Regions from separate parts of the Streptomyces sp. NPDC005866 genome, predicted to be linked through region 1. Evidence: riboswitches for the same ligand, from Rfam matches in the RefSeq annotation. Region 1 holds a riboswitch; each other region holds the start of a gene.

The links. A riboswitch is a leader RNA that binds a small molecule or an ion and turns the genes downstream of it on or off. The one in region 1 is predicted to bind cyclic di-AMP.
Region 2: another riboswitch for cyclic di-AMP. It lies ahead of ABZ396_RS08935 (transglycosylase family protein); the one in region 1 lies ahead of ABZ396_RS15880 (M23 family metallopeptidase).
Region 3: another riboswitch for cyclic di-AMP. It lies ahead of ABZ396_RS27010 (NlpC/P60 family protein); the one in region 1 lies ahead of ABZ396_RS15880 (M23 family metallopeptidase).
Region 4: another riboswitch for cyclic di-AMP. It lies ahead of ABZ396_RS29110 (M23 family metallopeptidase); the one in region 1 lies ahead of ABZ396_RS15880 (M23 family metallopeptidase).

Annotation. Positions count from the first base shown of each region.
Region 1 is NZ_JBEXWP010000009.1:134,017-141,151, reverse strand. Features, by position in the region: gene ABZ396_RS15885 (GntR family transcriptional regulator) at 249-944, opposite strand; gene ABZ396_RS15880 (M23 family metallopeptidase) at 1,378-2,133, opposite strand; cyclic di-AMP (ydaO/yuaA leader) riboswitch at 2,146-2,309, opposite strand; gene ABZ396_RS15875 (pitrilysin family protein) at 2,512-3,900, opposite strand; gene ABZ396_RS15870 (pitrilysin family protein) at 3,897-5,300, opposite strand; gene ABZ396_RS15865 (DNA topoisomerase IV subunit A) at 5,569-7,135, shown strand, end outside.
Region 2 is NZ_JBEXWP010000004.1:420,984-428,118, forward strand. Features, by position in the region: gene ABZ396_RS08920 (nucleoside triphosphate pyrophosphohydrolase) at 1-308, shown strand, start outside; gene ABZ396_RS08925 (cytochrome P450) at 578-1,855, shown strand; gene ABZ396_RS08930 (transglycosylase family protein) at 2,045-3,064, shown strand; cyclic di-AMP (ydaO/yuaA leader) riboswitch at 3,259-3,430, shown strand; gene ABZ396_RS08935 (transglycosylase family protein) at 3,435-4,136, shown strand; gene eno (phosphopyruvate hydratase) at 4,511-5,806, shown strand; gene ABZ396_RS08945 (septum formation initiator family protein) at 5,922-6,398, shown strand; gene ABZ396_RS08950 (DUF501 domain-containing protein) at 6,428-6,982, shown strand; gene ABZ396_RS08955 (Ppx/GppA phosphatase family protein) at 6,979-7,135, shown strand, end outside.
Region 3 is NZ_JBEXWP010000020.1:54,281-61,415, reverse strand. Features, by position in the region: gene ABZ396_RS27025 (hypothetical protein) at 1-340, opposite strand, end outside; gene ABZ396_RS27020 (FAD-dependent oxidoreductase) at 488-1,852, opposite strand; partial or broken gene ABZ396_RS27015 (NAD-dependent epimerase/dehydratase family protein) at 1,986-2,613, shown strand; gene ABZ396_RS27010 (NlpC/P60 family protein) at 2,630-4,570, opposite strand; cyclic di-AMP (ydaO/yuaA leader) riboswitch at 4,579-4,753, opposite strand; partial or broken gene ABZ396_RS27005 (DUF1996 domain-containing protein) at 5,151-6,422, shown strand; partial or broken gene ABZ396_RS27000 (lipoprotein) at 6,924-7,010, opposite strand; gene ABZ396_RS26995 (NAD(P)H-dependent oxidoreductase) at 7,078-7,135, shown strand, end outside.
Region 4 is NZ_JBEXWP010000022.1:131,257-138,391, forward strand. Features, by position in the region: partial or broken gene ABZ396_RS29065 (NAD(P)H-dependent oxidoreductase) at 1-167, opposite strand, end outside; partial or broken gene ABZ396_RS29070 (NAD(P)H-dependent oxidoreductase) at 174-392, shown strand; gene ABZ396_RS29075 (nitroreductase) at 565-1,233, shown strand; partial or broken gene ABZ396_RS29080 (LysR family transcriptional regulator) at 1,237-1,409, shown strand; gene ribA (GTP cyclohydrolase II) at 1,455-2,096, opposite strand; gene ABZ396_RS29090 (MarR family transcriptional regulator) at 2,246-2,770, opposite strand; gene ABZ396_RS29095 (dihydrofolate reductase family protein) at 2,847-3,977, shown strand; tRNA gene ABZ396_RS29100 (tRNA-Met) at 4,035-4,108, shown strand; gene ABZ396_RS29105 (PP2C family protein-serine/threonine phosphatase) at 4,301-5,395, shown strand; cyclic di-AMP (ydaO/yuaA leader) riboswitch at 5,641-5,797, shown strand; gene ABZ396_RS29110 (M23 family metallopeptidase) at 5,805-6,845, shown strand; gene ABZ396_RS29115 (aldo/keto reductase) at 7,002-7,135, shown strand, end outside.

The DNA.
Region 1 (7,135 bases):
CCCCTCCGAGGGTGTGGCGCGGCCTCGCCGTTTCCGGCCGGACTTCGCTCGGAGCCGGTCTTTATGAACGGCCGCCCTTTATACGGGGCCGGATTCTGCACCGGGCATAGTTTAATTCCCCGCCGGGCACACCGAAGACGCGCCACCGGAAATTCCAGGCGCGCGCGAAATACGGGCAGCGGAGAGCAACAGAGGGCAACGGAAATACCGCTCCGCCGAATAACACCTCTTTGTATACGGCGCCGGTGTTAATGCCGCAGGCTCGGCATGTTTACGGGGTGTTGCGAAGTCCTCACACCGTTCACCCGGTCCGTGCCGCCGGAAAAGCGCAGCCGGTGGGAGACCGTGGACCGCTCGGTGTGCAGGGCGGTGATCGCCCGTGCGCGCTCACCGTCGCCACGCGTCACCGCGTCCACGATGGCGCCGTGCTCGGCCCAGGACTCCACCGGGTTGGCGGGGGCGTCGACGGCGTACATCCAGGCGATCTTGTGCCGCAGCTGGGTGAGTGTCGAGGTCAGGGCGTGGCTGCCGGTGGCCTGGGCGAGCGTCTCGTGGAACCAGCCGCCCAGGGAGCGCAGGTCCTCGCTGCCGCCCCTGCGGGCCCGTTCCTGGCCCAGCCTGACGAGTCCGCGCAGCACCTTGAGGTGGGCCTCGGTGCGGCGCTGGGCGGCCCGGGAGGCGCCGAGCGGCTCCAGGAGCAGGCGCATCTCCAGCAGGTCGGCGGCCTCCTGCTCGGTGGGTTCCGCGACGCACGCGCCCGCGTGCCGGCGCGTCACCACGAAGCCCTCGGCCTCCAGGGTGCGCAGGGCCTCGCGGACGGGGACGCGTGAGACGCCGTAGCGGCGGGCCAGGAGTTCTTCGGTGAGCCGGCTGCCGCGCTCGTAGACACCCGCGACGATGTCGTCCCGGATCGCCGTGCATACCGAGTGCGCCGGAATACGCATGTCCGACCTCCGCCTTAATCCCCGTGAAACGCCGCCGAGTGACGTCCTTCCGTGACTCTATTGCAATGAGCCGGAATTTCCGACGGCGGCCCGGAATCCATGCATATTTTTTGGACAGTGGGGTCACGAAAACGACGAAAGCCCCGACTCCGGGACCGGGGCTTCGGGGCTCTCGCCATGTGACGTCACATGTTCACCACCGTGCTCGCGTGGCCGGGCGGTGTACGCGCCGCCGCGCGTGCGGAATCCTCATACGGTGCTCGGCCGGTGCTCGGCCGGTGCTCGGCGATGGGGCGCGCACACGGGGCTTCGCGCGGGGCGCGCACGCCGGGCTGTCTTGCGCGTGCGCCCGTGCGCCCGCGCACGGGGGGTGCGCGCCGGGCTCGCGCGGGGCGGCCGCGCCGGGCTCGCGCGAGGGGGCGCCGTGGTGGTGTCAGACGTTCAGGCCGTGCTTGCGGAGGTAGGCGACCGGGTCGACGTCCGAGCCGTACTCGGGCGTCGTGCGGGCCTCGAAGTGGAGGTGCGGGCCGGTCACGTTGCCGGTCGCGCCGGAGAGGCCGATCTGCTGGCCGGGGGTGACCTTCTGTCCCACCGAGACGCCGATGGACGACAGATGGCCGTACTGGGTGTACATGCCGTCGGCCATCTTGATGACGATCTGGTTGCCGTACGCACCGCCCCAGCCGGTGGAGACGACCGTGCCGGTGCCGACCGCGTGCACCACCGTGCCGCTGGCGGCGTGGAAGTCGATGCCGGTGTGGGCGCCGGAGGACCACAGGGAGCCGCCGGTCTTGTAACCGGTGGAGACGTACGAGTCGGAGATCGGCGCGACGAAGGCGTTGAGGCGCTTGCGCTCGGCCTCCCGTGCGGCGCGCGCCTTGGCCTGGCGCTCCTTCTTGGCCTTCTCCGCGGCCTTCTTGCGCGCGGCCTCCTCGGCCGCCTTGCGCTCGGCGGCGGCCTTCTGCGCGGCGGCCTGGGCGTCGATCTGGTCGGCGATCGAGTCGCTGACCGTGATGACCGGGGTGAGGCCGGTCTGCTCGACGGAGTTCTCGGCGGCGAGCGCCGGGGCGGCCGAGACGGTGCCGATGACACCCGTGGTGGTGAGGGCCGCGATGCCGGCGGCCTGCGCGGTGGTGCGCTTGACCCGGCCGGGGCGGCGGTGCTTCCCGGAGGCGCACATGAACGCCATGTAGAGGCTGGTCCTTTCCTTCCCTCTCGCCTACCGGGTTAGCTGACGGGTTCGGAGCAGGAAGGTCTCCTACGGGCCCCCTCGCGGCTCGCGCGGGCGCCCGATTCACCCCAGGGACTGCGTGGGTCCCCGGCTCCCCTGGCTCGCGCCGTACGGGGACTCGGCGATGACTGTCCGGTGCCGCGGGCGCGGCGCACTGCCTGACGGACAGACCGGAAGAACCTACGAGGGCGTCCTCGCAATGCCCAAACGGATCACGGTTTTTGTCGCGCATCCCACAGGGCAGACAGGCAACCTCCGCCCCAATTCGGACATTCGGCGGCCCTGGTGACATGGCAGTCACCAGGGCCGCTTCACGCGCGCGTGCCGCTCGTCCGGCTACTCAGCTGCGACGACCGTCACTTCGCCGATGCCGAGGGCCTCGACGGGCTCCTTGATCTGCGCCGCGTCGCCGACGAGGACGGTCACCAGGTGGTCGACCGGGAAGGCGTTCACGACCGCCGCGGTTGCCTCCACGGTGCCGGTGGCGGCCAGTTGCCGGTAGAGCGTGGCCTGGAAGTCGTCGGGCAGGTGCTGCTCGACCTGGTCGGCCAGGGTGCCGGCGACGGCCGCCGCCGTCTCGTACTTGAGCGGCGCCACGCCGACGAGGTTCTGCACGGCGACGTCGCGCTCGGCGTCCGTGAGGCCCTCGGCGGCGAGGGTGCGCAGCACCGTCCACAGGTCCTGGACGGCCGGGCCGGTGTTCGGGGTGTCCACGGAGCCGCTGATGGCGAGCATCGAGGCGCCGCTGGCGTCGGGGGCGGACCGCAGGACCTGCCCGAAGGCACGGACACCGTAGGTGTAGCCCTTCTCCTCGCGCAGGACGCGGTCCAGCCGGGAGGTGAGGGTGCCGCCCAGGCAGTATGTACCGAGCACCTGGGCGGGCCAGACGCGGTCGTGCCGGTCGGGGCCGACGCGGCCGATGAGCAGCTGCGTCTGAACGGCTCCGGGGCGGTCCACGATGACGACACGGCCTGTGTCGTCGGCGGACACCGGGGGCACGGGCCGGGGCTGGGCGGTGGAGCCGCGCCAGGCGCCCAGGGTTTCGCCGAGCAGCTCGTCCAGGTCGATGCCGGTCAGGTCGCCGACGACGACCGCGGTGGCGGTGGCGGGGCGGACATGCCGGTCGTAGAACGCGCGTACGGCGGCCGAGTCGATCTTCTCGACGGTGTCCTCGGTGCCCTGGCGCGGGCGGGACATCCGCGCGGTCGACGGGAACAGCTCCTTGTAGAGCTCCTTGGCGGCCCGGCGGCTGGGGTTGGCCAGCTCGTGCGGGATCTCGTCGAGGCGGTTGCGGACCAGCCGCTCGACCTCGCTGTCGGCGAAGGCGGGCGCCCTGAGCGCGTCGGAGAGCAGTCCGAGCCCCTTGCCCAGGCGGGAGGCCGGGACCTCCAGGCTGAGCCGGACGCCGGGGTGGTCGGCGTGGGCGTCGAGGGTGGCGCCGGCCCGCTCCAGCTCGGCGGCGTACTCCTCGGCGGAGTGCTTGTCGGTGCCCTCGGAGAAGGCACGCGCCATGATCGTGGCGACGCCGTCCAGGCCGGTCGGCTCGGCGTCCAGGGGCGCGTCCAGGAGCACCTCCACGGCGACGACCTGCTGGCCGGGGCGGTGGCAGCGCAGCACGGTCAGCCCGTTGTCCAGGGTGCCGCGCTCGGGGGCCGGGAAGGCCCAGGGCCGGGCCTCGCCAGGCTGGGGCCGCGGGTGGAAGTCCATGGTGGCGAGCTCGGTCACTTGGCCGTCTCCTCGTCGTCGTGCTCGTCGGTGGCGGCTTCGACCGTGGCCTCGGCCTCGGGGTCCTCGGGGACGTCGGCGTCCTCGACCGCCTCCGGGGACTTGGGCTCGTAGACCAGCACCGCGCGGTTGTCCGGCCGCAGGCGGGCCTTGGCGACCTCCTGGACCTCTTCCGGGGTCACCGCGAGGACGCGCTGGACGGCGCTAAGGGCGAGCTGCGGGTCACCGAACAGGACGGCGAACCGGCACAGTTCGTCCGCGCGGCCCGCGACGGTGCCCAGCCGGTCCAGCCACTCGCGCTCCAACTGTGCCTGGGCACGCTCCATCTCCTCGGGGGTAGGACCCTCCTCGGCGAACCGGGCGAGTTCCTCGTCGATGGCGGTCTCGATGACCGGCACCTCGACGTCACCAGAGGTCTTCACGTCCAGCCAGCCCAAGGAGGGCGCACCGGCCAGCCGCAGCAGGCCGAAGCCGGCGGCGACGGCCGTCCGGTCGCGGCGTACGAGCCGGTTGTACAGGCGGGAGGACTCGCCGCCGCCGAGGACGGTGAGGGCCAGGTCGGCCGCGTCGGACGCGCGCGTGCCGTCCTCCGGGAGCCGGTAGGCGGCCATCAACGCGCGCGCGGGCACCTCCTCCACGACGACCTCGCGCAGCTGCTCGCCGATGACGTCGGGCAGCGAACCGTCGCGTGGGGCGGGCTTGCCGTCGTGCGCCTGGATGGAACCGAAGTACTTCTCGATCCAGGCGAGGGTCTGCTGCGGGTCGATGTCGCCGACGACCGACAGGACCGCGTTGTTGGGCGCGTAGTAGGTACGGAAGAACGCCCGGGCGTCCTCCAGGGTGGCCGCGTCCAGGTCCGCCATCGAGCCGATCGGCGTGTGGTGGTAGGGGTGGCCCTCCGGGTAGGCGAGCGCGGTCAGCTTCTCGAAGGCGGTGCCGTAGGGGACGTTGTCGTAGCGCTGGCGGCGCTCGTTCTTGACGACGTCCCGCTGGTTCTCCATCGACTCGTCGTCCAGGGCGGCGAGCAGGGAGCCCATGCGGTCGGCCTCCAGCCAGAGGGCGAGCTCCAGCTGGTGGGCGGGCATGGTCTCGAAGTAGTTGGTGCGCTCGAAGCTGGTGGTGCCGTTGAGCGAGCCGCCGGCGCCCTGGACGAGCTCGAAGTGGCCGTTGCCGTCCACCTGGGCGGAGCCCTGGAACATCAGGTGCTCGAAAAGGTGAGCCAGGCCGGTACGGCCCTGGACTTCGTGCCGGGAACCGACGTCGTACCAGAGGCAGACCGCCGCGACCGGGGTCAGGTGATCCTCGGAGAGCACCACGCGCAGACCGTTGGCCAAGCGGTGCTCGGTCGCTGTCAGGCCTCCGGAGCCTGTCTCGGCCGTGGTCGTGTGACCCATGGGCATGTACGTCCCTTCGCTCGCTGGAGCGGTCTCGAACCGCGGTTTTTCTGCCAGTCCTGCCACTGTATGCAAGCGTGCCGGGGCCCGGCGAAGTTCCCGCACGACGTACGCCCACAGCGGATCGCGTAGCCTGCGTCCCACCCGTTCTCGAACGCCTCCGAGGCACCGGGGGCGGCCCGCGGAGACCGGGTCCCGGCCCGGGTTGTCAGTGCCGCGGTCCACAATGGTCCGCGTCAGATCCCGTTCACGCATGAGCAAGGAGCCGGCAGCGATGGCCCGCCGCAGCACGAAGACCCCGCCGCCCGACGACTCGTACGAGGAGAGGATCCTCGACATCGACGTCGTGGACGAGATGCGCGGCTCCTACCTTGAGTACGCGTACTCGGTCATCTACTCGCGCGCCCTGCCGGACGCCCGCGACGGTCTCAAGCCCGTGCACCGCCGGATCGTCTACCAGATGAACGAGATGGGGCTGCGCCCCGAGCGCGGCTATGTGAAGTGCGCGCGCGTGGTCGGCGAAGTGATGGGTAAGTTGCACCCGCACGGCGACGCGTCGATCTACGACGCCCTGGTGCGCATGGCCCAGCCGTTCTCGATGCGCGTCCCGCTGGTCGACGGCCACGGCAACTTCGGCTCGCTGGGCAACGACGACCCGCCGGCCGCCATGCGGTACACCGAGTGCCGGATGGCCGAGGCGACGAGCCTCATGACCGAGTCGATCGACGAGGACACGGTCGACTTCACGCCCAATTACGACGGCCAGGAGCAGGAGCCGGTGGCGCTGCCCGCCGCCTTCCCGAACCTGCTGGTCAACGGCTCGTCGGGCATCGCGGTCGGCATGGCGACGAACATGCCGCCGCACAACCTCGGCGAGGTGATCGCGGCCGCCCGCCATCTGATCCGGTACCCGAACGCGGACCTGGACACGCTGATGAAGCACGTTCCGGGCCCCGACCTGCCCACCGGCGGCCGGATCGTCGGCCTGGAGGGCGTCCGGGACGCGTACGAGACGGGCCGCGGCACCTTCAAGATCCGCGCCACGGTGTCGGTGGAGACGGTCACGGCCCGCCGCAAGGGCCTGGTCATCACCGAACTGCCCTTCACGGTCGGCCCCGAGAAGGTCATCGCCAAGATCAAGGACCTTGTCAACTCCAAGAAGCTGCAGGGCATCGCCGACGTCAAGGACCTCACCGACCGCGAGCACGGGCTGCGTCTGGTCGTCGAGATCAAGAACGGTTTCGTGCCCGAGGCGGTCCTGGAGCAGCTCTACAAGCTGACGCCGATGGAGGAGTCCTTCGGCATCAACAACGTCGCCCTGGTGGACGGCCAGCCGCTCACCCTGGGCCTGAAGGAGCTCCTCGAGGTCTACCTCGACCACCGCTTCGACGTGGTCCGCCGGCGCAGCGAGTTCCGTCGCACCAAGCGTCGCGACCGGCTGCACCTGGTGGAGGGCCTGCTGACGGCCCTCGTCGACATCGACGAGGTCATCCGGCTGATCCGCGCCAGCGACAACAGCGCGCAGGCCAAGGAGCGCCTGATGGAGCGCTTCTCGCTGTCGGAGATCCAGACCCAGTACATCCTGGACACGCCGCTCCGCCGGCTGACCAAGTACGACCGCATCGAGCTGGACGCGGAGAAGGACAGGCTGACCGCGGAGATCGCCGAGCTGACCCGGATCCTGGAGTCGGACGCGGAGCTGCGCAAGCTGGTCTCCGCCGAACTGGCAGCGGTGGCGAAGAAGTTCGGCACCGAGCGGCGCACGGTCCTGCTGGAGGCCGCGGGCGCCCCGGCGGCCGGGGTGCCGCTCCAGGTGGCCGACGACCCGTGCCGGGTGCTGC
Region 2 (7,135 bases), on a different contig from region 1:
GCGAGGAAACCGCCTCGACACCGGAGGAGGTCAAGGAGCACTGGCTGCGTAGGAAGGCGATCGAGAAGCGGCGCGAGTCGGTGACCGACGGCATACCCCTCGCCCAGCCGGGTCTCGCCCTGGCGGCGAAACTCGCCTCCCGGGTGCGGACGGCGGGGCTGGCGGCGCCGTTGCCGACCGGCGAGGGCGTCGGCTACGAACTCCTGGCCCTGGCGGCACGCGCCGAGGCGGAGGGCGTGGACCCCGAGGCGGCCCTGCGGGCGGCGGCACGGGCCTACAGGGACGCGATCAGGGAGACGGAGCGCTGAGACCGTCAAGTCCACACCGGGACGGCCCGGCTTTGAGCACCGTGAGTCCAACGCCGCTCAGGGCGGAGGGGGACGTGGCGGACCGAGGCCGACGAACTGGCGATGGCGGGCGCCCGGAGGGTCGTCCAGGGCTGGGCGGTTCTGAAGGACGGCCCGAAGTCCCAGCGATGTCGGACGCTCCTCGCCGTCGAGCAGGGTCACTACCTCGCGCAGAGGATCTTGGCGGAGCGAGCCGTGTCCCCGCCGCACGCACCGGATACCGTCAAGGAGTGACCAACCAGCTCGACCCCGACGACACCACCGCCCCCGACCTCTTCACCTGGGAGTTCGCCGCCGACCCCTACCCCGCCTACGCCTGGCTCCGGGAGCACGCGCCGGTGCACCGCACCCGGCTTCCCAGTGGGGTCGAGGCCTGGCTGGTCACGCGCTACGCCGACGCCAAGCAGGCCCTGGCCGACCCCCGGCTGTCCAAGAACCCGGCGCATCACGACGAGCCCGCGCACGCCAAGGGAAAGACCGGGATCCCCGGGGAGCGCAAGGCCGAGCTGATGGCGCATCTGCTGAACATCGACCCGCCGAACCACACCCGGCTGCGGCGGCTGGTCAGCAAGGCGTTCACCCCGCGCCGGGTCGCCGAGTTCGCGCCCCGGGTGCAGGAGCTGACCGACCGGCTCATCGACGGGTTCGCGGACCGGGCCGAGGCCGACCTCATCCATGAGTTCGCCTTCCCGTTGCCCATCTACGCCATCTGCGACCTGCTGGGCGTCCCGCGTGAGGACCAGGACGACTTCCGGGACTGGGCGGGGATGATGATCCGGCACGGGGGAGGGCCGCGGGGCGGGGTCGCGCGGTCCGTGAAGAAGATGCGGGGATATCTGGCCGAGCTGATCCACCGGAAACGGGAGGCGCTGTCCGCCGAGCCGGCCCCCGGTGAGGACCTCATCTCCGGGCTCATCCGGGCCTCCGACCACGGCGAGCACCTCACCGAGAACGAGGCCGCCGCCTTGGCCTTCATCCTGCTGTTCGCCGGTTTCGAGACGACGGTCAATCTCATCGGGAACGGCACGTACGCCCTGCTCACCCACCCGGAACAGCGCCGTCGCCTCCAGGACTCTCTCGCCGCCGGTGAGCGCGGGCTCCTGGAGACCGGAGTCGAGGAACTCCTGCGCTACGACGGGCCGGTGGAGCTGGCCACCTGGCGGTTCGCCACCGAGCCGCTCGGCATCGGCGGACAGCGCATCGCACCCGGCGACCCGGTCCTCGTCGTACTCGCCGCCGCGGACCGGGACCCGGAGCGGTTCGCCGACCCGGACACGCTCGACCTCGCACGGCGGGACAACCAGCACCTCGGATACGGCCACGGCATCCACTACTGCCTCGGCGCCCCGCTCGCCCGCCTGGAAGGGCAGACCGCGCTCGCCACCCTCCTCAGCCGCCTCCCGGACCTGCGACTCGCGGTGGACGAGAGCGAGTTGCGATGGCGCGGTGGGCTCATCATGCGCGGACTGCGCACCCTCCCCGTGGAGTTCACTCCCTACGGCCGGTGAGCCCACCACCCGTGCCCACCACCGGTGCCCGCCACCGGCAAAGGTGACCAGCTCACGTCTGTAATCTTCACGTGATCTGCGCGGCGTTAACTTGTGACAGGTGATCGTCTGCCTATACGTTCACCCATCAGTGCGGCGCCCGGCAAGACCCGTCGCGCCGGTCAACGCTGTCGCTCGAAAGGTTTCCGCATGCTCTCCGGGAACGGTCGTCACCGTCGCCCCCGTCAGGCTCCGGCCCTGCTCGTCGCGGCAGGAGTGACCGGCTCGGCGATCGCCATCCCGCTCCTCGGCGCGGCGAGCGCCAACGCGGCCGACGGCACCACATGGGACCGCGTGGCCGAGTGCGAGAGCGGCGGCTCCTGGAGCATGGACACCGGCACCGGCTACTACGGCGGCCTGCAGATGTCCCAGGACGACTGGGACGCGTACGGCGGCACCCAGTACGCCGCCACGCCCGACCAGGCGAGCCGTTCGCAGCAGATAGCCGTCGCCGAGAAGATCCTCGCCGACCAGGGCACCAAGCCCTGGCGGACCTGCGCCCTGCTCGCCGGTCTCTCCTCGGACGACGCCTCGGTGAACGTCGACACGGGCCTCGGCGGATCGGTCGACACGTCCGGCTCTGCGGGCTCGTCCTCCGGGCTGTCGGATTCGTCCCCTTCATCTGGTTCATCAGCTTCATCTGGTTCATCGGATTCCGGCTCGTCCACCTCCTCCTCGGGTGCCACGGACTCCGGTGCCGGCTCCGCCACCCCGTCGCCGAGTACGAGCGGCGGCTCCGGTACGGGCACCCCCGGCGACTCCGCCAAGACGGACAAGTCGGGATCTAACGGCTCCGCCACCGCGAAGGCGAGTGAGAGCCCTGTCACGCCCAAAGCTGATGACTCGGACAATTCATGGCAGACCGGCGGCTCTTGGAGTCTGGTCGACACGGGGGCCGTCGGCGGTGGCGGCAAGCATCGCGGCGGCTCGGCGGATGAAAACGTGACAAACGGTCAGAACGCCACCATGTCCGGCCGTCACGCCTCCAGCGGCACCGGCACGTACACCGTCCGGGAGGGCGACACCCTCGCCTCCATCGCCGACTCCCTTGACCTCGACGGCGGATGGCGTGCCCTCTATGCCGCGAACAAGGCGGACATCGGCACCGACCCGAACCACATCGCCCCCGGTCAGACCCTGAAACTCGGCACCGAAACGGGCGCGAAGTAACGGGAGTTGGCACCTTCGGGCCGCCCCACTTAGAAGTTAAATGTCCGGTTTGGTGAAAGTGTGGGATGAGTCTCAGAAGCCCTGATCATCTTTGAAATTCACCTGATCGCCTGTTTACGGTCAAGGCCGCTCGTCACCACGAGCCCCGGCTGCCGCAACGCCGAGTCCTGCCAGCGGCCGCCCGGGAACAGTCGTCGCGTCAAGCGCCGTAGGCAGGAGCGGGGGACCCAAGGTAAGCGCCGGGACCGGCAGTTGAGACTGCCGTGTCCGGCTCGGGGTGAAGCCGCGCACCGCGAGGTGTGCGGCCGGGCAACTCAACCGGCCCGAACCCGACAGCTCACCTCGCAGGCGTCGGTGAGGGGATCCCATCATGCTGTTCTCCGGCAAGGGCAAGCACCGTCGTCCGTCCAAGGCCGTCCGCGCCATCGCTGTCGCCGGTGTCACCGGCGTCGCCGTCGCCGCCCCGCTGATGGCGTCCGGCACCGCCTCCGCCGCCACCGCCTCCGAGTGGGACACCGTCGCCCAGTGCGAGGCCGGCGGCAACTGGTCCATCAACACCGGCAACGGCTACTACGGCGGTCTGCAGTTCTCCGCCTCCACCTGGGCCGCGTACGGCGGCACCCAGTACGCCGCCACCGCCGACAAGGCCACCAAGGCGCAGCAGATCGAGATCGCCGAGAAGGTCCTCGGCGCGCAGGGCAAGGGCGCCTGGCCGGTCTGCGGCACGGGCCTGTCCGGCGCCGCCTCCACCGGCAGCGGCTCGTCCGCCGGCTCCAGCTCCTCCTCCGGCTCCAGCTCGTCGAACGGCGGCACCAGCAGCCGTACGACCGACAACCAGGCCGCCTCCCGGTCCGCCGAGCGCCCGGTCGCCAAGAAGACCGTCACCACCCCGACCGGCAAGAAGGTCAAGAAGGGCGACGGCGAGTACAAGGTCGTCAAGGGCGACACGCTGAGCTCGATCGCCGAGAAGCACAAGGTCAAGGGCGGCTGGCAGGCGCTGTTCAAGCTGAACAAGGACATCGTCGACGATGCCGACTTCATCTACCCGGGCCAGCAGCTGCACCTGAAGTAAGGACACGGACGGCCGCCGTGAGTAACAGGCGGCGCCCGGCTGAACCACAGCGCCCGCACAACCGTGGTCCTCATAGTGGGGACCACGTGAGGGCCACCCCCGTCCCCCACGGACCCCGCTCCGGTGCGTTTTCCCCCGTACGCACCGGAGCGGGGTTTCTCTTTGCCGTCCTCTTCTTGACCCGCTCTTCGTCCGTTCTTCATCGGGCCCCCCTTTGTTCCGTGCGTGAACAATGGGTACCGTCTGTGTGTCCACGGGCCGGTCGGTCGGCTGGCTGACGGCGCCGGGACGGTTAGGCTCTAGTCGCAAGGCTGAGCAAGGGCCGACAAGGCCCGCGTGCGCCCGCACAACCAGCGTCACATCCCAAGAAGGAGATGCTCGTGCCGTCCATCGACGTCGTCGTAGCCCGGGAAATCCTGGACTCCCGAGGCAACCCCACGGTCGAGGTCGAGGTCGGCCTCGACGACGGCAGCACGGGTCGTGCCGCCGTCCCGTCCGGCGCCTCCACCGGTGCCTTCGAGGCCATCGAGCTCCGTGACGGTGACCCCAACCGCTACCTGGGCAAGGGCGTCGAGAAGGCCGTCCTCGCCGTGATCGAGCAGATCGGGCCGGAGCTGGTCGGCTACGACGCCACCGAGCAGCGCCTGATCGACCAGGCCATGTTCGACCTGGACGCCACCGACAACAAGGGCTCGCTCGGCGCAAACGCCATCCTCGGCGTCTCCCTCGCCGTCGCCCACGCCGCCTCCGAGGCCAGCGACCTGCCGCTGTTCCGCTACCTGGGCGGCCCGAACGCGCACCTGCTGCCGGTGCCGATGATGAACATCCTCAACGGCGGCTCGCACGCGGACTCCAACGTCGACATCCAGGAGTTCATGATCGCCCCGATCGGCGCGGAGACCTTCTCCGAGGCGCTGCGCTGGGGTGCCGAGGTCTACCACACCCTGAAGAAGGTCCTGAAGAACAAGGGCCTGTCAACCGGCCTCGGTGACGAGGGCGGCTTCGCACCGAACCTCGGCTCCAACCGCGACGCCCTCGACCTCATCCTCGAGGCCATCAAGCAGGCCGGCTACATCCCCGGCGAGCAGATCGCGCTCGCGCTCGACGTCGCCGCGTCCGAGTTCTACAAGGACGGCAAGTACGAGTTCGAGGGCAAGTCCCGCTCGGCCGCCGAGATGACCGAGTACTACGAGGAGCTCGTCGCCGCCTATCCGCTGGTCTCCATCGAGGACCCGCTGTTCGAGGACGACTGGGCCGGCTGGAAGGTCATCACCGACAAGCTCGGCGACAAGGTCCAGCTGGTCGGCGACGACCTGTTCGTCACCAACCCGGAGCGCCTCGCCCGCGGCATCGAGGAGGGCACGGCCAACGCCCTGCTGGTCAAGGTCAACCAGATCGGCTCGCTGACCGAGACCCTGGACGCCGTCGAGATGGCCCAGCGCAACGGCTTCAAGTGCATGATGTCCCACCGCTCCGGCGAGACCGAGGACGTCACCATCGCCGACCTCGCCGTCGCCACGAACTGCGGCCAGATCAAGACCGGCGCCCCGGCCCGCTCCGAGCGCGTCGCCAAGTACAACCAGCTGCTGCGCATCGAGGAGATCCTCGACGACGCGGCGGTGTACGCCGGCCGCAGCGCCTTCCCGCGGTTTCGCTCCGCGGACCACTGAGCACAGCAAGGGCTGACCCGTTAAGGGTCACGGCTGCGCCAGTCGTACGTACGTCCCCGTACCGGTCCCGTACCGTGTGCGGGGACGTACGCGCGTGTGAACGGGAGGCGGGGACATGGCCGTGAAGGACCGGGACCGGTTCTCCACCGCGACCAGGCTCAGGCTGCTCGGCGAACAGACGGCGGCCCGGGTCTACCGCTCCCAGACCCGGCGCCAGGCCCGCCGCTCCCGGCTCACCGGCCGCGCCGCGCTGCTCGCGATCGTGCTGTGCACGATGATCGTCGCGCTCGCCTATCCGATGCGGCAGTACGTCTCCCAGCGCGCCGAGATCGCCGACCTGGAACGGCAGCAGGAGCGGGCCCGGCAGCGGGTCGAGCAACTGCGGGACCTCAAGGCCCGGTGGCAGGACGACGCGTACGCGCAGCAGCAGATCCGGGAGCGGCTGCACTATGTGATGCCGGGGGAGACCGGGTACGTCGTGATCGACCCCGCTGCCGCCAAGCAGGCGCACGCCTACCTCGGGACGGCCGACCGGCCCTGGTACGCGAACGTCTGGGACGGCGTCGACAAGTCCGACGCGTCCGACCAGTGAACCGACAGAAAGCCGCACAGAACACAGTCATGGAAACGCCTCCGCCCTCCACCCCGCGTACCGAGCCCACCGACGCGGACGTCGAGGCCTTCAAGCAGCAGCTCGGGCGGCCGCCGCGCGGGTTGCGGGCGATCGCACACCGGTGCCCGTGCGGGCAGCCGGACGTCGTGGAGACCGCGCCGCGGCTGCCGGACGGCACGCCGTTCCCGACGCTGTACTACCTGACGTGCCCCAAGGCCGCGTCCGCCATCGGCACCCTTGAGGCCAACGGCGTGATGAAGGAGATGACGGCGCGGCTGGAGAGCGATCCGGAGCTGGCGGCGGCGTACCGGGCCGCGCACGAGGACTACATCCGGCGCCGGGACGAGATCGAGGAACTGACGGGGTTCCCGAGCGCCGGCGGGATGCCGGACCGGGTGAAGTGCCTGCATGTGCTGGTGGCGCACTCGCTGGCCGCGGGGCCCGGCGTGAACCCGCTCGGTGACGAGGCGATCGCCATGCTGCCGGAGTGGTGGCTCAAGGGGGCGTGCGTGGTCACAGGGACGGCCGAGACGTCACGAACAGAGAAGGAACACCACTCATGACCCGCGTCGCCGCCATCGACTGTGGCACCAACTCCATCCGGCTGCTCGTCGCCGACGCCGACCCCCAGACCGGGGAGCTCGTCGATCTGGACCGGCGGATGGTGATCGTGCGGCTCGGGCAGGGGGTGGACCGGACCGGCCGGCTCGCGCCGG
Region 3 (7,135 bases), on a different contig from region 1:
AGGGCCGCTCGGCCTCGGCGACGAGCTGCCACTCCCGCCCCGCCTGCCGGCCCTCCTGCGATACGAGGGTCAGCCGGGCGCGCACCGTCACCGTGCCGTGGTCGACGCGCCAGCGAGCCTCGAAGACCCGCCGGTCGTAGGCCTCCGGCACGACGGAGTTCTCCGGCACGGCGAAGTTCTCCGGCACGGCGGGTTCGACGAAGTCGTCGAGGGCGCCGGTCTCCTTGCGGCGGCGCAGGATCCGGCGGATCACCTCCTCGGAGTCCGGCCCGGTGTGGCGGCCACGGGCGGCCCAGACGGTCGGCGGAAGGACGGCACGGTCGGTGACGGAGTTCGACATGGGCCAATCTGCTGATGGAAGCGGCGTGTGCCCTCCAGTATCACCGCCCGGGAGCGTGTCCTGCCGGGCGGGGGCCGCTCGCGCACGGGGAGTGCGCCCCGCACCCGGGGTGCGCGACGGCGATCCGTCGGCCCCTCCCTCCCTGCGTCAGGCGCCGCTCTCCCGGAGCATGTCCTCACGCTCGACGAGCTTCACGCGCTCGCGGCCCTGCGGCTCGCCCAGCGCCCGCTCGGCGGCATCCAGCTTGTACCAGCCCTCCCAGGTGGTGAAGCGGACGTTCCGCTCGGCGAGGAAGGCGTCCACGGACTCCGGCGCGGGCGACTCGGGCGTGTGCAGCCGGCCGTTGGCGTGGTCGTCCAGCAGGTTGGAGACGGTCTCGTTGGCGTCGCCCTTGGTGTGGCCGATCAGACCGACCGGGCCACGGCGGATCCAGCCGGTGACATAGGTCGACCGGAGGTGGTTGCCGCTCTCCTCGACGACCCGGCCGCCCTCGTCCGGGACCGTGCCCGAGTCGATGTCCCAGGGCAGCTTGGGCAGCTTGTCGGAGAGGTAGCCGACGGCGCGGTAGACCGCCGTGACGTCCCAGTCCTTGAACTCGCCGGTGCCCTTCACGTTGCCGGTGCCGTCCAGGGCGGTGCGCTCGGTGCGCAGGCCGGTGACCTTGCCGTCCTCGCCGAGGATCTCGGTCGGCGACTCGAAGAAGTGCAGGAAGAGCTTGTGCGGGCGGTTGCCGACATCGCGGATCGCCCAGTTCTCCAGGGTCTTGGCGACCATGTCGGCCTGCTTGTTGCCGCGCCGGGTCTCGATCGAGCCCTCGTCGTAGTCGATGTCCTCGGGGTCGACGATGACCTCGATGTTGGGGGAGTGGTCCAGCTCCCGCAGCTCCATCGGGGAGAACTTGGCCTGCGCCGGGCCACGGCGGCCAAAGACGTGCACCTCAAGCGCCTTGTTGGCCTTCAGGCCGTCGTAGACGTTCGGCGGGATCTCGGTCGGCAGCAGTTCGCCGGCGGTCTTGGCGAGGATGCGGGCCACGTCCAGGGCCACGTTGCCGACGCCCAGGACCGCGACCTTCTCGGCCTGAAGCGGCCAGGTGCGCGGCACGTCCGGGTGGCCGTCGTACCAGGAGACGAAGTCGGCGGCGCCGTAGGAGCCGTCCAGCTCGATGCCGGGTATGCGCAGCTCGCGGTCGGCGGTCGCGCCGGTCGAGAAGATCACGGCGTCGTAGAAGGTGCGCAGGTCGTCGAGGCTGATGTCGGTCGGGTAGTCCACGTTGCCGAACAGCCGGATCTGGGGCTTGTCGAGCACCTGGTGCAGGGCCGTGATGATGCCCTTGATGCGCGGATGGTCAGGGGCGACGCCGTAACGGATCAGGCCGAACGGCGCGGGCATCCGCTCGAAGAGGTCGATGGACACGCCGGGCTCGGTGGCCGCCTCGGACTTGAGCAGGGCGTCGGCGGCGTAGATCCCGGCGGGGCCGGCTCCGACGATGGCTACCCGCAGGGGGCGCGGCATGATCAGGTTCCCTTCGAGTGATGACAATCGATCTCGAACGGGAAGCCTAAACTAAGGCAGTCCTAAGTTGGTACGCGGGTCCGGTCTATGACCCCATAAGCCGATCTTATGGCCTCTCTCGGGCTCGGCTTATGCGTCGGAAGGCGGGATCCTGACGGAGAAGTACTTCAACACCACCAGCACGGTGGCCGGCAACCCCTACCACTACGCGAAGACGGCCGCCGAACGCGCCGCCCTGGGACGCCGAGGCCGCCCAGGACCGCTGGCGCATGGTCTCGATCAACCCCGGCCTGATCCTCGGCCCCTCCCTCACCCCCGCCTCCGAGTCCGGCAGCCTGTTCCTGCTTGACGAGCTGTTCAAGGGCTACTTCCGTTACGGCGCCCCGGACTTCAGCTTCACCACCGCGGACGTCCGCGACGTGGCCGACGCGCACATCGCGGCGGCCGAGAACCCGGCGGCCAAGGGCCGTTACATCGTGGCCAACGAGACCATGATGTCGTTCCACGAGATGTCCCGGATCATCCGCACCCGCCACCCCTGGGATCCGCGTCTGCCACGCACCGCGCTCCCGCACTGGCCGGTACGGATCCTCGGCCCGTCCTTCGGCCTCAGCCAGGACTACATACGCAAGCACCTCGGCATCCGCTTCCGCGTCGACAACAGCCGGAGCGTCCGCGAACTGGGCCTCACCTACCGGCCCGTCGAGGAGACCCTCCTGGACCACCACGAGAGCTGGCGCACACGGCGGCGGAGGGTCTGACCTCGACGGCCGGGGATCAGGCCGGGCGGACCACCCGGTGGATCGCCGACTCCCCGGCGTTGTAGATCGACTCCTCGCGGATGGACGCCCCCGGGCTCGGCGCGTGGATCATCATGCCGTTGCCCGCGTAGACCCCGACGTGGCTGTCGTCGTCGAAGAAGAAGACCAGGTCACCCGGCTCGATGGCGGCCAGTGTCATCGGGGTGCCGGCGAAGGTCTGCTCCTGCGTACTGCGCGGCAGGGTCACCCCGGCGGCGCGCCAGGCGGCCTGGGTCAGGCTGGAGCAGTCGTACGACTCCGGCCCGGTCGCCCCCCAGACACACGGCCGCCCGATCTGCGACCGGGCGAACGCCAGCGCCCTCATGGCCTTGCCGGGCTCCGTCGCGGCGCCGGGCACGAGGAAGGAACCGGTGTCGGTGACGGCTCCCGGGGTGAAGGCGGCCCGGGGCGTGGTGGGCAGCGGGGCGGTGACCACAAGGGGTGCGGTCGGGACAGGTGCGATCGGGACGGGGGTGGTGGGGAGCGGAGCCGTGGCGACCGGGGCGGCGGTGGCCATCGCCATCGCCGTGGGGGGCGCGGTCGTCGCCGTGGGGGACGCCATCATCGCCCACGGAGGGTCCGTCACGGCCGTGGGTATCGCCGCCGGGGGCGCGGTCATCGCCGGGGCGGTGGCGTAGGCGGCGGCTGCGGGCTGCGTTCCGGCGGCGTGGGCGCCCATGTCGGCGGCGGGCGCCGCGGGGAAGGCGCCGGTGCCGAAGTCGGCCTGCGGCATGGCATACGCGGCGGTGGGGTAGGCGGTCTCCGCGGCGGCCGGGAACGCGCCCGTGTACGTGGGAGCCATGACGGGCAAGGCGCCCGTGTTGGTGGGGGTTGCGGCCGGGAACGCGCCCGTGTCGGCCGGCATCGGGAACGCTCCCGTGGCGCCGGGCGTCATGACCCGGAAGGAGCCGGTGTCGGCCGGGCCGCCCACGGCCGGCATGGCACCTACATCCGTGAGGGCCCCGGCCGGGAAGGTGCCCGTACCTCCCGGAGCCATCACGCGGAAGCCGCCCGTGTCCGCCGGTGACACGGCCTGGACGGCGCCCGGGGTCATGACACGGAAGGAGCCGGTGTCCGTCGCCGGCACCGCAGGGATGGCACCGGAGTCCGTCACGGTCACTGCCGGGAACGCGCCTGTGTCCGTGACGGTCACTGCCGGGAACGCGCCCGTGCCGGTCAGGGCGTCCGTCCGGAACGAGCCGGTGTCGCCGTACTGGCCGGGCATGCCGACGGGGGCCGGCCACTGCTGCGCCGGGACCTGGGCCTCGGCCGTGGGCCACGGGGACTGCGCGCCCGGCGCGGACTGCGGGGCCGGCGCGGCCGGTTCGAGCGCCGCGACCGCGCGCTGCCCGGTGCGCCGGGACAGCACTTCACGCGCCTTGGTCATCTTGAGCTGGTTCTTGGTCTTGGACGCGCCCGGTGTGGGCCGCTGCGGCGCGGCGGCGGGCAGGGCCTTGGGCGCGCTCGACGGCCCCGGGGGCAGCGCCGCGGGGGACCCCGTCGTCAGTGCCGGCTTCGAGCGCTCCGTCAACTCGCGGACGACCTCGATGTCACCGTTCGCGGACGGTCCCGCGGGCAGCTCCGGCCGGGACGGGCCGGAGCCCTCCAACTGGCTGAGCAGGTCGTCGGCCACGGAGCTGACGGGCCGCCGCGGGCCCGGCCGGGCGGGCTGCCGGTCGGAGGGCAGCGCGGCCGGGACACTCGGCCCCCGTCGCGAGCGCGCGCTGTCGAACCACTCCCGGGCGATGCTCTCGAGGGCCGGGTCGTCGCGCCGGGGCCGCTTGAACAGCGGGATACCGCGTGACCGCGAGCCCCCGTTCATCGCACGTGTGGCGTTGTAGTTCCCGGTGGCGTTCTCGGCCTGGTCGTAGAGGCTGTCGATCCGCTGTCGAACCTCGTCACGGCTCTCGGGCGCCATGGGGGTCGTGCTCCTTCCGTGCTCCGCCTACCGAGTTAGCTGTCGGGTTCGGGCGGGTCGATCCGGAAGGCATGCCCTACGGCCCTTGCCCCTGCGGGCAGTCGGCCGATTCACCCCAGTGGTTCGGTTGGGTCCCCGGCTCCGGATCGCCCTCAGGGGCACCGGACTCGGCGGAGGCCGCGCGGCCCGACGGGATTCGCCGGGGAGAGCCGAGCGGCTTGCCCGTCAACTTAGCCAACTTGTGTCACTCGTGTGAAGGTTGACGTGCGTAATGTCCGATACGTATTTGTGATGTTCGTCGTAGCGTTCGGAATCCGGCCGTGCCAGACGGCATTTCACCCGCACGCCGACCACTGTCGTACGGGCGTCGGAGCGGCGCCGTCGGCCGCCCGAGGGGTCCGTTTCCTCTGAAGTCACCGTGAATTCGTTGGGCCGTTGAACACGGTGGCGCCGCGCCGCGTATGGGGTGGGGGATTTCCATGCCCGGCCGCCCACGAGACGCAGGGGAACGACCTTGAGACGCAACAGGCGCAGACGCCCGACCGGAGCACAACGCGCGACCTTCGCAGCGGTCGCCCTGATGCTCGGCGGCGCAGGACTCGTCGCGGTGAACGTCTACGCCTCGGCCACCGAAGGTGGTTCGGACCAGTGGTCCGGGCAGAACGCGACAGGTCAGGTGCTGTCCGCGCCCACCGTCTACTGCCCCGACGTCGGCAGCCGGCTGACGGACGTGCCCGACGCCGCCCGGGCCGACGTCGACGGTGAACTCGCGCAGCTGGACCAGCAGATCGCGGCCGCCTACCAGCAGCTCAAGACGTCGGCCGCGGCGGTCCAGCAGAACCCCGGCGTCGCCGACGAGACGATCATGAATCCGCTGAAGGAGAAGCGGTCCGCGTCCCTGCAGCGCATCGCCGACGCCATCGGCCGCGAGGGCGACCGCCCCCAGGGCCTCGAACAGCTCGCCGCCTGCACCCTGCGCTCCTCGGATCAGGGCGGCGCGCAGTCGGCGGCGCCGCAGGGCAGCGCCACGCCGAGCCAGGCCGCCGGCGCCGGCGGCCAGGGCGGCAACGGCCCGGTAGCCGCCGACTACGCCGACATCACCACCGTCCAGCCCAATGTCGCGACCCCGGCCGAGCGGTCCGGCGGCTCCACCGGCACCTTTGCCTCCAGCTGTGGCGTCAACGCGAACGGCCTGTTCAACTCGGACAACGTGATCGTCGCGCCCGGCGTCTCCAACGGCGCGCACCACTTCCACGACTACGTCGGCAACCAGTCCAACAACGCCTTCGCCGGCGACGACGACCTCGCGAACGCCGACACGAGCTGTGCGGACCAGGGTGACAAGTCGACGTACTACTGGCCGGTGCTGCGGCTCCAGAACGGCAAGCAGGAACGGGACGCCGGTTCCCCGGGCGGCGGTACCGAGGGCAACGCCGGTCAGATCGTGAGGCCGAAGGAGGTCACGCTCACCTTCGAGGGCAACCCGACCTCCAAGGTCACCGAGATGCCGCGGCTGCTGCGCGTCATCACCGGCGACGCCAAGGCCTTCGTCAACGGCCCGGCCAACGCCAACGCCTCCTGGAGCTGCACCGGTTTCGAGGACCGGCAGCTCAAGGACAAGTACCCTCTGTGTCCTTCCGGCAGTGACGTCGTGCGCTCCTTCAAGTTCCAGAGCTGCTGGGACGGCCGGAACATCGACAGTGCCAACCACCGCACCCATGTGGCGTTCGCCGCGCCCGACGGCAGCTGCCCGGCCGGTTTCCAGGCGATCCCGCAGCTGGTGCAGCGCATCGTCTACCACGTCGACGCGCCGAGCCTTCAGGACGGCGGCCGCACGGTCCCGCTGTTCGCGGTGGACTCGTTCCCCGAGCAGCTGCACAAGCCGGTCACCGACCACGGCGACTTCATCAACGTATTCGACGAGAGCCTGATGCGGGAGATGGTCGGCTGCATCAACTCCGGCCGCACCTGCGGGGCGGGGGCCGACGAGCAGTCGCCGTCGGAGAGCGCCGCCCCCGCCCCGAGCGAGTCGGCGAGCCCGGAGAACCCGCCGTCCGCCACGGAGAGCCCGGTCACTCAGCCGAGCGACACGGCGGCCCCGGCCGAGCCAGACCCCGACCAGCACGGCGAGCGCGGCCGGAGTCGCTCCGGCGGGCGGGGAAACGCCGTCCACGGCACCCCGGACGGAACCCCGGACCCAGCCCCAGGCCGTCCAGGGCGGCCTCGCCGAGACCGGCGTCCACCTGTGGCCCGCCCTCTTCGGCGGACTGCTGCTGGCCTGCGGGTTCGTGCTGCTGTGGCGCACCCGGCGGGACTCCGCCCGACCCTGACAGGGTCGGGCGGTTCGCGGCATGCGCTGGGCGAGCTCGAACGCAGGGAGCATCTCGTCGTGCTCCGCGCTGTCGAGCCCGCCCAGGCACGGTACGAAGGGGCCGCGGGGCTGACCGGGTGATGTCGGCCGACGGCCGCCGTTTGCCGTCGGCGGCTCCGCACGGCAGGGTGCCGGTGTGCCCACCTTGCTGATCGTCCATCACACCCCCTCGCCGCACTGCCAGGCCATGTTCG
Region 4 (7,135 bases), on a different contig from region 1:
TAGTTCTGCACGAACTCGTAGCCCTCGCGCGGGGTGCCCGGCGCGTAGGAGCCGCCGCGGCTGGCGAGGACGACGGCCGGGGTGCCCTGGGCGGAGGGGGTCTCCCCGGCCGTGCGGCCGAGCAGGAGCACGCTGTCCAGCCAGGCCTTGAGGGTCGAGGGGATCGATTCGACTTGTCCGTCTTCCCCGGCGAGGCATCGTCGTCCCGTTCCGTCACGGCCGCCTTCCGCAGGACATGGGAGGAGCAGCACCCGGAGGGCACGGTGATCTACCGCGACCTCGCCGCCGACCCCGTCCTGCACATCACCGCCGACGCCTGCTCCCCCGGGTACGCCGTCCCCACCCAGCGCACCCCGGAGCAGTCCGCCGCGTTCGCCGTCCGCGTGCAGCTGTGGAGCAGCGTGGCCATGGAGGTCTCCAAAGTGCGGTGCCCGAGGCAGGGAGCCATGGGCCGAGGGTCACCGAGATGCTTTCACACGAGACTGTATCGAATGATACTGTCGTAAGTGAATCGAAGGTAGACCTGTTCAGGTGGACCTATTCGGCGGGTGGAGAAAGGTGATCATGGACGTCTACGAGGCGGTCACGAGCCGACGGGCGGTGCGCGGGTTCACCGACCGCCCCGTCCCGAGGGAGACGCTGGAGCGTGTTCTGTCCGCCGCGGCCTGGGCGCCGTCCGGATCGAACCTCCAGCCGTGGCACGTGTACGTGGTGACCGGCGCGCCACTGGCCGAGATCAAGAAGCGCGCCGGCGCGCGCCTGGCCGCGGGCGACCCCTGGGACGAGCCGGAGTACCTGCAGTACCCGCCCGTGCTGAAGTCGCCCTACCGCGAGCGCCGGTCCGCCTTCGGTGAGCAGCGCTACGGCGCACTCGGTATCCCGCGCGAGGACCTCGAGGCCCGTCAGAGGGCCGCCTCCGCGAACTGGCAGTGTTTCGGCGCGCCCGCCGCCCTGTTCTGCTACATCGACCGCGACCTGGGCCGCCCCCAGTGGTCCGACGTCGGCATGTATCTGCAGACCGTCATGCTGCTGTTGCGCAACGAAGGGCTGAACAGCTGTCCGCAGATGGCCTGGGCCAAGTTCCACAGGACCGTCGCGGAGGTCGTGTCACCCCCGGACGAGCTCGTCCTCTTCTGCGGCATGTCGATCGGGTACGAGGACATCACGGTGGAATACGCCCGCACAGGCCGGGCGCCGCTCGGCGAGACGGTCACGTTCGTCGACGGTCTCTGACGCCCCGACACCTTCACCCTGGACGAGCTCGGCCGGATCACCCTGTCCCACAAGGGCCACAACCGCCCGGTCGTCACCGACCCCACCGCTGGCATGTTCGCCGTGCTCAAGGGCGACGTCCTCACCGACAAGAACGCCCACCTCGCCCCCACCGCTGCACCGACTGGCTCTCCTGATCCGCCGGCCACGTGCTGCCGGTGGCTCACCGAGCAGGCCGGGCCTCAGCCGGCGTTGAGTTCCGTCAACTCGGTCAGCGGGAGCGTGTGCTGGGTGTGCAGGACCTTCGCGCGCAGGTAGCGGACGTTGTGAACGGTGCGGAAGACGCCGGTCGGGACACGGTCGCGGACGGTGACGCCGAGGCCGCGCAACTGCTCGGCCTTGTCGGGGTTGTTGGAGAGCAGGTCCAGGTCGGCGATGCCGAGAGCGGACAGCATCTGGGCGGCGGCCGTGTAGTCGCGGGCGTCCTCGGGGAGGCCGAGGGCGGCGTTCGCCTCGTAGGTGTCGAGGCCCTGGTCCTGGAGGGCGTAGGCGTCGAGCTTGTTGTACAGGCCGATGCCGCGTCCCTCCTGGCGGAGGTAGAGCAGGACGCCACCGCGCTCCGCGATGCGCTCGACGGCCTCGCGCAGCTGGGGTCCGCAGTCGCAGCGGGCCGAGCCGAAGACGTCGCCGGTCAGGCACTCGGAGTGCAGCCGGACCAGCGGGAGCGTGCCGGGTGCGGGGTCGCCGAGGACGACGGCCACATGTTCCTGGCCGTCGGTGAGGCCATGGAAAGTGACGAGTTCGGCGTTGACGCTGTAGCCGTCGGTGAAGCGCAGCGGTACCCGGACACGGGCGCGCTGGGTGGCGACGGGGAAGTCGGGCATCGGGTCTCCTGTGTCCGGGTGCGGGACGGCTGTCCCTACGGGACGGCGCGGGTTGTGCTTCAGATTTGAAGCAGATCCACAGCTGGAACCCTACCCCCTGCTTTAAATTTGAAGCAACAGATTTCCGTGCGGTTTCGGGAAACCGGGGTTCACGACCCGGAACAGGGAGACGATCGCCGCCGCCACGGAACCTCGTCGGACGTCGGCCGCGGAGTCGTCGCGTCACCCTCCAGGGCCCGCGTGATCACCGAGCTGATCTCTTCCAGCTGCTCCACCTGCTCCGCGGAGAGATGGTCGAACACCGCCGCCCGTACCGTCTCCACATGCCCCGGCGCCGTGCGCTCCAGCACCGCCATGCCCTCGTCGGTCAGCAGCGCGAAGCTGCTGCGCTTGTCCCACGGGCAGTCCTCGCGCCGGACCAGCCCGTCCTTCTCCAGCCGGGTCACGGCGTACGTCAGCCGGCTCCGGGTGATCTTCGACTTCTCCGCGAGATCGGTCATGCGCAGCTTGCGCTCCGGTGCGTCGGAGAGGTTGGCGAGGATCGAGTAGTACAGATGCGGCATGCCGGCGTCCTGCTGGAGCTGCCGGTCGATCGCGTCCTCCAGGAGGTGCGTCGCCGCGATGTACGCGCGCCAGGCGCGCTGCTCCTTCGGAGTGAGCCAGCGAGTCTTCATACGACCAGTATAGTTTTGTTTCAAACTTTAACCAAGCGTCCAGTGCACAGCCCGCCGCCGAGAGTGAGCGCGTCCGATGCCTTACCCCTACGTCCTGCTGTCCGCCGCCGTCTCCCTCGACGGCTACCTCGACGACACCGGCCCCGACCGGCTGCTGCTGTCGTCCCCGGCCGACTTCGACCGTGTCGACGAGGTACGGGCCTCCGTCGACGCGATCCTGATCGGCGCCGGCACGATCCGCGCGGACAACCCGCGGCTCCTGGTCAACGACCCCGGGCGGCGCGCGGCCCGGGTCGCCGCCGGCAAGGCCGAGTACCCCCTCAAGGTCACGGTCACCGCGACCGGCGACCTCGATCCGGACGCGAAGTTCTGGCACACGGGCGGCGAGAAGGTCGTCTACACCACGGAGACCGGCGCGGAGCGGGTCCGCGGCCTCGGCATCGCCGCGGACGTGGTCTCCCTCGGCGCCGGCCTCGACTGGCCCGCGCTGCTGAAGGACCTGCACGAGGCGCGAGGGGTCGACCGCCTGATGGTCGAGGGCGGTGGCACCGTCCACACCCAGCTCCTCCAGCAGGGCCTGGCCGACGAGCTCCAGCTGGTCCTGGCCCCGCTCTTCGTCGGCGACCCGAAGGCACCGCGCCTGTTCGGCCCGGGCGGGTACCAGGCCGGGCGGCTGCGGCTCCTGGAGAGCCGCCGTATCGAGGACGTCGTCCTGGCGCGGTACGAGCCCACGGCCCCCGGCACGGGTGCGTCGGCGTCCGCCGCGGACCGCCACTGGCTGCGGCTCGCCTGCGAGCTGGCGGCCGAGTGCCCGCCCTCCCGGACCGCGTTCAGCGTCGGCGCGGTGGTCGTCGCGGCCGACGGCACGGAACTGGCCCGCGGCCACTCCCGGGAAGCCGGCGACCCCGTCGTCCACGCGGAGGAGGCGGCCCTGGCCAAGCTCCCGCCCGCCGACCCCCGGCTGGCCACGGCCACGGTCTACACCAGCCTGGAACCCTGCACCCACCGCGCCTCCCGGCCGCACCCCTGCGCCGAGCTGATCCTCAGGGCGGGCGCACGGCGGGTGGTGACGGCGTGGCGTGAGCCGGACACGTTCGTCGCGGCGGCCGACGGGACGGGGATGCTGCGGGAGGCGGGGGTGGCGGTGCTGGTGCTGGGCGAGTACGAGGACCTGGCGAAGACCCCGAACGCGCACCTGCTGACCTGACCTCGCCTTAACCCGTGTGACTCGCACTCTTCTGATGGCGTATGCTGGTTTCAACGACGCGGGGTGGAGCAGCTCGGTAGCTCGCTGGGCTCATAACCCAGAGGTCGCAGGTTCAAATCCTGTCCCCGCTACTGAAAGACCAGGGCCGGAATCCGAGATCGAGGATTCCGGCCCTGAGTCATATCCCGGCACGTGTTCCTCATCACACTCTTCCGTACTCATCCGCCCGGCCCACACCACTCGCCCGCCCGGCTGACGCCCGCAAACCTGGACGGACACACATTGGACACAGGGGACATATGGGGAGTCGTACCGTGGGTACCGTGGGCCCTGGAAAGGGGCAGGAGGACGGGTTCGTAGCCGCCCGCACCCTGGCCCGTTACCTGCCCGCCCTGCTGATCTTCGCCGGTGTCGTCTACGACCTCCTCACCCCGAGGGGCTTCACGGCTGTCCCCTTCTTCACCGCCGCTCCGCTGATCGCCGCGCCCCTCTCCTCGCTCCGCACCACCGTCCTGACCGGCCTCGCGTCCTTCCTCGCCGTCTACACGGTGCACGCCCGCTACACCTTCCGCCCCGACGTCAGCACGATCACCGAGCTCCTCACGGTGGCCACCGTCGCCGCCCTCGCCGCAGGCATCAACCAGGTCGTCCGCATCGGCGATCGGCGCCTCGCCTCCGCCCGCGAGATCGCCGAGGCCGCCCAGCGGGCCGTCCTGCCCGAGCCCGCCGAGCGGATCGGCGGCTTCGAGATCGCCGCCCGCTACGAAGCGGCCCAGGAGGGCACCTTCATCGGCGGCGACCTGTATGCCGTCCAGGACACCCCCTACGGCGTACGACTGGTCGTCGGCGACGTCCGGGGCAAGGGCATGGGCGCGGTCGCCGCCGTCGCCGTGGTCATCGGCGCGTTCCGGGAGGCCGCCGAGCAGGAGGCCACGCTGGAGGCGGTGGCGGGGCGGCTGGAGCGGGCGCTGGCCCGCGAGGGCGTCCGGCGCGGCGGTGTGGACGCGTTCGAGGGGTTCACCACCGCCGTACTCGCCGAACTCCCGCGCGGCGACGGCACGGTCCGGGTCGTCAACCGCGGGCATCCGCCGCCCCTGCTGCTGCACGCCGACGGCCAGGTGCGCCAGGTAGGGGTGCCGGAGGCCGCGCTGCCGCTGGGAATGGGCGAGTTGGGGGCATGGCCCGACCGGGCCGTCGAGCACGCGTTCCCGAGCGGGGCCACGCTGCTGCTGTACACCGACGGCCTCTCCGAGGCACGGGACGCGCACGGCCGGTTCTACGACCCCGAGCGGCGGCTGGCCGGCCGCACCGTCACCACCCCCGGCATGCTGCTGGCCCGGCTCGCGGCCGAGGTGCGCCGGCACACCGGCGGCGGTATGACCGACGACATGGCGCTGCTCGCCGTACGCCGGCCCTGAGCGTTGTCACGTTCGGTGTCCGGACGAGCGCGCTACGCATAACGTCTGAGTCACCATCAAAACGCGTGTGACTCCTGAGGTGACCAGAACGCTTGGTCAACTTGACCGACTTTGACCGGTCGTGGCAGGTAAGTCCGTGCTTTGAAAGCTTAACGATCAAGACGAACCGCTTGGAATCTGCCAGCCGGGTCTATTAACGTTCGATAACGCAGCGCGGTCGTCCCAGCCGTCACCCGAGACGGCTCCGTGCGCACGCGCCGAATCCCGCAAGGGAACCGGGGAACCACCACCTTGGGGTGAATCGCACGGCTGCCGCCGTAGAACGGCCGGTATACGCGCGTAGGAGACCTTCCCGCTCCGAACCCGTCAGCTAACCCGGTAGGCAGCGGAAGGAAAGGAGTGCGCCCGCGTGGCGTCCAACCGGCCTGCCCCGACAGCCCCGTTCGTACCCAGCCAGCGTCAACCCGAGGCCTACGGCTACGACGGCTACGGCTCCGACGAGGGCCCCTGGGAGGAGTGGAACCCCACCGAGGAGTCCCTCGCCCCGGTACGCGGCCGGCACCGGGTCGCCAAGCAGCGCGGCGGCGGGCTCGCCCGCAGCTCCACGGTTCTCGGCGTCGGCGTCATAGCCGCCGTCGGCGCGGGCGGCATGGCCAGCGCCAACACCGGCAAGCCGCCGGTCTCCATCTCCATGCCCGACCTGCCCTCCGTCGGCACCCTGCTCGGCGAGGACAGTGGCCACAAGGCCACCCAGACCACGCTCAGCAGCGTCACCACGACGACCGCCACCGACGCGGGCTCGTCCTCTTCCTCCTCCGACGCGGGTGAGGCGCTGCGCCACCGGATCATCGCCCAGGCCGAGCAGCAGCAGACCCAGATCGACACCAAGGCCACCGCCAAGGCCGTGGCCGCCGCCGACAAGGCGGTCTCCGACGCGGAGGCCGAGGCGGAGAAGGCGGCGGCCGCCAAGGCCGCCGACGCCAAGGAGAAGGCGCAGGCCGCCGAGAAGCAGAAGGCCGAGCAGGAGCGGCTCGCCGCGCTGGCCAAGCAGTACGCGCTGCCGGTCGTCTCGTACACGATCACCGGAACCTTCGGCCAGGCCGGCTCCATGTGGGCCTCCGGCTACCACACCGGCCTCGACTTCGCCGCCCCCACCGGCACGCTGATCAAGGCCGTCCACAGCGGCACCGTCACGGAGGCCGGCTGGGCGGGCTCGTACGGCTACCGCACGATCATCACCCTCGACGACGGCACCGAGTTGTGGTTCTGCCACCAGTCCTCGATCGGCGTCAAGACCGGCCAGAAGGTCTCCACCGGTGATGTCATCGGCCGTGTGGGCGCCACCGGCAACGTCACCGGCCCGCACCTCCACCTGGAGGTCCACCCCGGCGCCCAGGCCACCGGCATCGACCCGATGACCTGGCTGCGCGGCAAGGGCCTCACCCCCTGACCGTCCCCACTGATCCCCGGCGGCCCTGACGACAACCCCCCGACGTCAGGGCTGCCGGTCCGGTGCGCCCGCGGGAGCTCCGGAGGTCTTCCGCTTTTACGAGAATTTCGCATTGCGACGGCATGGGTCCGCAGGCAGCCGGTGTTGAACTGAGACATGATCGCTTCTTCCGCTTCCCGCTCCCTCCGCAAGCTCGGCGCCTCCGACCTGGAGGTCTTTCCGCTCTGCCTCGGCGGCAACGTCTTCGGCTGGACCGCCGACGAGGCCGCCTCCTTCGCCGTCCTCGACGC